Serinibacter salmoneus: one gene and its partner. The protein of the gene in region 1 interacts with the protein of each later gene in a pairwise test. Links are inferred from orthologs where the notes say so. Each region holds a gene or a part of one and is shown on either strand. Other genes may lie near its edges. The genes, in order: eno and rpe.

Region 1 (3,178 bases):
GACCGGCTGCGGTCGCCCGGGGGCTGCCCCTGGGATGCCGAGCAGACCCACGCCGGCCTCGCGCCGTACGCCATCGAGGAGGCGCACGAGGTCGCGGAGGCGGCCGAGAGCGGCGACGGCACGCTGCGGGAGGAACTCGGTGACCTGCTCCTCCAGGTGCTCTTCCAGGCACGGATCGCGCAGGAGGGACCCGACGGCGCCACCCCGTTCGACCTGGCCGATGTAGCACGCACCCTGGAGGCCAAGCTGCGGCGTCGTCATCCCCACGTGTTCGCGGATGCGACGGCGGTGGACGCCCAGCAGGTGGCGGCCACCTGGGAGGACATCAAGGCGGCGGAGCGCGCAGCGTCGCCCACCGGCGCCGTCGCCGGTGAGGCCAGCGTGCTCGCGGGCGTCCCGACCTCCCTGCCGGCGCTCGCCGCGGCGCAGAAGGTGCTCGCCCGCGCCCGGCGAGCCGGCATCGCGGTGGGTCCCTCCTACCCCGAGCACGGGGATGAGCAGGCAGACCTCGAGGCCGACATCGGCGCGGAACTGGTGGCCCTGGTCGCCCGAGCCCAGGCGGCGGGGGTGGATGCCGAGGCGGCGCTGCGCGCGCAGGTCCGAGGTCTTCGTGCGCAGGTGCGCGAGGCCGAGTCGTCCGCGTGACAAACGTCCCGCTCGCCCTTGCGCGAGGATCCTCTAGGGTTGTCCTGGGCAGTGAGCCCGACGTGTCGGGCGCACTGACGTGCCCCTGGGCCGTGCGGCCCCGGGGCGTACCGCTAGCAACCTGACAGGAGCTTCCATGGCCACCATCGAGGCCGTACTCGCACGTGAGATTCTCGACTCCCGCGGCAACCCCACCCTTGAGGTCGAGGTCGGCCTCGACGACGGCAGCGCCGGCCGCGCGGGTGTGCCCTCGGGCGCCAGCACCGGAGCCTTCGAGGCCGTCGAGCGCCGCGACGGCGACAAGGGCCGCTACCTCGGCAAGGGCGTGCAGGACGCCGTCGAGGCCGTTCTCGACGCCATCGCGCCCGAGGTCCTCGGCCTGGACGCCGGCAACCAGCGCGAGATCGACCAGATCATGATCGATCTCGACGGCACGCCCAACAAGGGCAAGCTCGGTGCGAACGCCATCCTCGGCGTCTCCCTCGCCGCTGCGCGCGCCGCGGCCGACAGCGCCGCGCTGCCGCTCTTCCAGTACATCGGTGGTCCCAACGCGCACGTGTTGCCCGTTCCGATGATGAACATCCTCAACGGTGGATCCCACGCGGACTCCAACGTGGACATCCAGGAGTTCATGATCGCCCCCGCCGGCGCCCCCACCTTCAAGGAGGCCCTGCGCTGGGGCGCCGAGGTCTACCACGCACTGAAGTCGGTGCTGAAGGCCCGCGGCCTGGCCACCGGGCTCGGCGACGAGGGCGGCTTCGCGCCGAACCTGGAGTCCAACCGCGCCGCGCTCGACCTCATCCTGGAGGCCATCGAGAAGGCCGGCTACACCCCGGGTGAGGACATCTTCCTCGCGCTGGACGTGGCCTCCACCGAGTTCTTCTCCGAGGGCGGCTACGCCTTCGAGGGCGGCACCAAGACGCCCGCCGAGATGGTGGACTACTACACCCAGCTCGTGGCGGACTACCCGCTGGTCTCCATCGAGGACCCGCTGAGCGAGGACGAGTGGGACTCCTGGAGCGACCTCGTGGCCAAGGTCGACGACAAGGTCCAGATCGTCGGTGACGACCTGTTCGTCACCAACCCCGAGCGACTCGCCAAGGGCATCGCGCAGAAGTCCGCGTCCTCGCTGCTGGTGAAGGTGAACCAGATCGGCTCCCTCACCGAGACCCTCGACGCCGTGACCATGGCGCAGCGCGCCGGGTTCACCGCGATGGTCTCCCACCGTTCCGGTGAGACCGAGGACACCACGATCGCCGACCTCGCGGTGGCCGTGAACGCCGGTCAGATCAAGACCGGTGCGCCCGCCCGCGGTGAGCGCATCAACAAGTACAACCAGTTGCTGCGCATCGAGGACCTGCTCGGCGAGGCGGCGACCTACGCCGGTCGCTCCGCCTTCCGTCGCCTGGGCTGAGCCCGTCGGGCGGATATGCCCGCCGGCCACGAACGTAGCGCCCCGGGGTGAGTCCTCTCACCCCGGGGCGTCCTCGTGTGCGCGGTGCTCCCGGCGTGCCGCGTCCGTCGGCGGCGGTTTGCCCTGGCACGATGAGGCGGTGAGTGCTCGAGGGCAGACCCAGCGACCCGCGGCAAGGACGAGCCGCCGGGCCGGGGTACGGCGCGCGCGCACGCGCAGCGCAGCGGCGAGCGGTTCGGCGGCGGAACTCGAGGAGACCCGCGCGCCGCGGCAGATCACCCTGCGAGGGATCGTGCTGCTCGTGATGATCCTGGTGGCCTTCGTGGTGCTGGCACCCACGTTCCGCGCCTATGTGACGCAGCAGGAGCAACTGCGTGAGGTGAACGCCGACCTCGCCTCCTCCCAGGCACAGGCGGAGGCACTCGCCGCCGAACTCGAGCAGTGGCAGGACGACGACTACGTCCGCGCCCAGGCCCGCGAGCGGTTCAACTACGTGGAGCCGGGCGAGACCTCCTACCGCGTGGTGGACCCGGAGACCGTGGTGGGGGAGGACCCCATCGCGGACCTCACCGCGCAGGCACAACAGGCGGCCTCCGGGCTGACGACGGGAGCGCGGGGGCCCTGGTACGTCACGGTCTGGGATTCCGTCCAGATCGCCGGCGCGGCCCAGGACCAGGCGGCCCAGGACGAGGCGGCCCAGGACGAGGCGGAGCAGGACGAGGCGGAGCAGGACGAGGCAACGGGCGAGTCTGCGGGCGGCGCCGACACCGAGCGGGCAGGCGGATGATGACGGCTGAGAACGAGGCACCCGAGCCCAGCACGACGCAGCTCCCGCCGGGCCCGCAGCAGCACCGCGACCGTCCCGGGCCTCGCGTGGAACACGACCCGGGTGCGGCGCCCCGGCCTCGCGTGCGCGAGGAGGACCTGGCGGTCCTGGCCGATCAGCTCGGCCGCGAGCCGCGCGGCGTGGTGGAGATCGCTGCGCGCTGCGTGTGTGGTCGCCCCACGGTCGTGCGCACCGCGCCACGACTGGCGGATGGCACGCCGTTCCCCACCTCCTACTACCTGACGCATCCTGGGGCGGTCTCCGCGGTCTCGACCCTCGAGGCAGGCGGGCTG
Region 2 (3,089 bases), 890 kb from region 1 along the record:
AAGATCGCCTCGGACCAGCGCCTGCGTCATCCTCCACCCTTCGGTTCGCACCACTGCGACCGGGGTGAGGGCGTTGCGCCCCTGGGTTGCCGAGAACGCACCGGGCGCGTCAGGCGCGCCAGCGGCTCACGACACCCTCGTGCTTCCTCCCATCCGGACTTTCACCGTCGGTCCCGGAATTCCACCAGGTCAACCGCGCCCTCCTGACGGAGGGAGCGGGTCGCGGACTGTCACCGCCGGCTCGGACTTTCACCGACCCCGGAGCACGTAGCGTGTTCTGGTTCGATGATACTCACACCCACGAGACGGAGCACGATGCCGCCCATGCCCCGCGTCGCCGTGGCGACGATGGCCTCCTACCTGCCCACCGACCCCGACGTCGACACCCCGCTGCTGCTGCCGGCGTTCGCGCGGGCGGGTATCGCCGCCGACGCCGTGCCGTGGCGCAGCCAGGCGGACTGGGCGGCGTACGACCTCGTGCTGGTGCGCTCCACGTGGGACTACCCGCAGCACGCGGGCGAGTTCGACGCCTGGCTCACCCGCGTCGCCTCGGTGACCCGGCTGGTCAACTCCCCCGGCACGATCCGCTGGAATCTCGACAAGCGGTACCTGAGCGATCTCGCCGAGGCGGGCATCGCCGTCGTGCCCACCGTCTTCCACGACGACGCCGCCGCCCTCGGCGCGGACCTCGCCACGCGCTCGGGTGGGGTCGTGGTGAAGCCGACCGTCTCGGCCGGTTCCATGGACACCGGCTTGTTCGATGCCGCCGACCCCGGCGCGCCGACCCTGGGCGAGCGGATCCTGCGGCGCGGCGGCACGGTGATGCTGCAGCCGGAGGTCCCCGAGCTCTCCGAGGGCGCGGAGCGCTCGGTGTACGTGATCGGGGGCGAGCCCACCCACACCATCGCCAAGGGGGCGCTGTTGGAGCGCGGCGGCACCCTGATCGGCGGCGTCTACCAGGAGCACCCGGAGATCGTGACGGCCACGCACGCCGAGGCGGCGCTGGCCGCCCGCACCCTGGAGGCGGTCGCCGCCGTCACGGGTGAGCCCGCGCCGCTGTACGCGCGGATCGACCTGGTGACCTCCGCGCAGCACGGCGTGGTGGTGCTGGAGGCGGAACTCATCGAGCCCGCCCTGAACGTGAACCTCGCGCCGCATGCCGCGCAGGCGTTCGTGCGGGCGGTGGCGGAACTCCTGGTCTGAGTAGGCGTGTGGGTCAGTGCGCGTGTGCGCCCTGGGCCAGCGCCCGCAGCGCGTCGACCTCGGCGGCGGCATCCTCGGCCCCGTAGACGGCGGATCCCGCCACGAACGTGTCGGCCCCCGCCTCCGCAGCGCGTTCGATGGTGGCGCGGGAGACGCCGCCGTCCACCTGGATCCACACCGGCAGATCCCTCTCGCTGACCGCGGCGCGGGCGGCGCGGATCTTCGGGAGCATGGAGTCCAGGAACTTCTGGCCGCCGAACCCGGGCTCCACGGTCATCACCAGGAGCATGTCGATCTCGCCGAGCAGCTCCAGGTACGGCTCCACCGGGGTGGCGGGCCGCAGCGCCATCCCGGCGCGCGCCCCCTGCTTGCGGATCTCCCGGGCGAGGCGGATCGGCGCGGCCGCCGCCTCGGCGTGGAAGGTGACGCTGTGCGCACCCGCCTCCGCGTAGGCCGGCGCCCACCGGTCGGCGTCGGTGATCATCAGGTGGATGTCCAGAGGCACCGGTGTGACCGGTAGCAGCGCCTCGACCACCGGCAGACCCCAGGTGAGGTTCGGCACGAAGTGGTTGTCCATCACGTCGATGTGCGCGTAGTCGGCGCCCGCGATCTTCGCGAGTTCGCCGCGCAGGTCGGAGACGTCGGAGTTCAGGATGCTCGGTGTGATGCGGATACCCACACCACCACCCTAGCCACTGCCGCTAGCGTCGTCGCAGCAGCGCCAGGAACATCGCGTCGGTGCCGTGCCGGTGCGGCCACAACTGCAGGTAGGGACCCTCGCCGAGACCGTCGAGCCGGGCGCCGGCATCGCGGGCGGCGGCGACGGCGTCGAGCACCTCCACGTCGCGGCGCGCCACGGCCCGATCGACCACGGCGCGGGTCTCGGCCAGGTGCGGGGAGCACGTCACGTACCCGACCACTCCCCCGGGCCGCACGGCGCGCAGCGCGGAGTCGAGCAGGTCGGTCTGCAGCGCGGTCAGTGCGGGCACATCGGCGGGCTGGCGGCGCCACCGGGACTCCGGCCGACGGCGCAGCGCACCCAGGCCCGTGCACGGGGCGTCCACGAGGATCCGATCGAAGTGCTCGGGGTGCTCCTCACCGAGGGTGCGCCCGTCCCACTCCACGACCTCGACGTGCTCGCTCGGGATCGCCTTCACGCTGCGGCGCACGAGGCCCACGCGGTGCGGCTGCACCTCGCCGGCCACGAGCATGGGCGGGGCGTCGGCCGCTGCTCCGACCTCGTCTCGCCCCGCGCGCTCGGCGAGCACCGCGCCCAGCAGCGCGCTCTTGCCGCCCGGGCCAGCGCACAGGTCGGCCCAGAGGTCGTCGGTGCCCTCGATGCTCGCTCCGGCCATCGCGAGGGTGACGAGCTGGGAGCCGGCATCCTGCACGCCCATCCGGCCCTGCCGCAGCGCGGGGATCCGCTCCGGGGAGCCGCTGCGCAGCAGCCACGCGGTGGGGGCGGCGGGGTGCGATTCGAGGCGACCGAGCTCGTCCGCCTCCTCGAGTTCGCGATCATCCACCAGGCCGGGGCGTGCCACGAGGGTCACCTGCGGCGCCTCGTTGTCCGCGCGCAGCAGCTCACGTAGCTCGCCCTCGAGGGTGGGCTGATCGATCAGGTGTTCATCGCCGTCGTGCTGCCGCTGCTGCGCCAGTGAGGCGCGCAGTTCCCGCACGATCCACGTGGGGTGCGCCTCGATCGTGGCCAGCCGCTCGGTCTCGTCCGGGATCTCGCGCTCCAGGCGAGCGAACCACTCCTGCCTGCTGGCGCGTCCCACGCTGCGCAGCACCGCGTTCGCGAAGGTGGCCGCACCCGGTCCCGCGACGCCGCGCACGAGGTTCACGGTCTCCCCCACCGCCGCGTGCGGGGGCACGCGCATCCCGAG

Evidence for each region.
Region 2: the proteins of eno (region 1) and rpe interact in binary tests that used the Escherichia coli proteins (3 or more experiments, as listed by UniProt). The link is inferred for Serinibacter salmoneus from one-to-one orthologs.

Annotation. Positions count from the first base shown.
Region 1 is NZ_PDJD01000001.1:2,261,909-2,265,086, reverse strand. Bases 55-2,920 are described here. They hold eno (phosphopyruvate hydratase), read left to right. Parts: upstream 55-781; coding sequence 782-2,059; downstream 2,060-2,920. Other genes in these bases: ATL40_RS10115 (DUF501 domain-containing protein), read left to right, coding at 2,846-2,920; ATL40_RS10120 (FtsB family cell division protein), read left to right, coding at 2,199-2,846; ATL40_RS10130 (nucleoside triphosphate pyrophosphohydrolase), read left to right, coding at 55-645. Outside these bases: more of ATL40_RS10130, read left to right, coding at 1-54; more of ATL40_RS10115, read left to right, coding at 2,921-3,178. UniProt on the Escherichia coli protein: Catalyzes the reversible conversion of 2-phosphoglycerate (2-PG) into phosphoenolpyruvate (PEP). It is essential for the degradation of carbohydrates via glycolysis.
Region 2 is NZ_PDJD01000001.1:1,373,629-1,376,717, reverse strand. Bases 50-2,826 are described here. They hold rpe (ribulose-phosphate 3-epimerase), read right to left. Parts: upstream 1,883-2,826; coding sequence 1,217-1,882; downstream 50-1,216. Other genes in these bases: ATL40_RS06005 (RsmB/NOP family class I SAM-dependent RNA methyltransferase), read right to left, coding at 1,905-2,826; ATL40_RS06015 (ATP-grasp domain-containing protein), read left to right, coding at 325-1,203. Also shown: ATL40_RS06020 (ABC transporter permease), read right to left, coding at 1-30; more of ATL40_RS06005, read right to left, coding at 2,827-3,089. UniProt on the Escherichia coli protein: Catalyzes the reversible epimerization of D-ribulose 5-phosphate to D-xylulose 5-phosphate.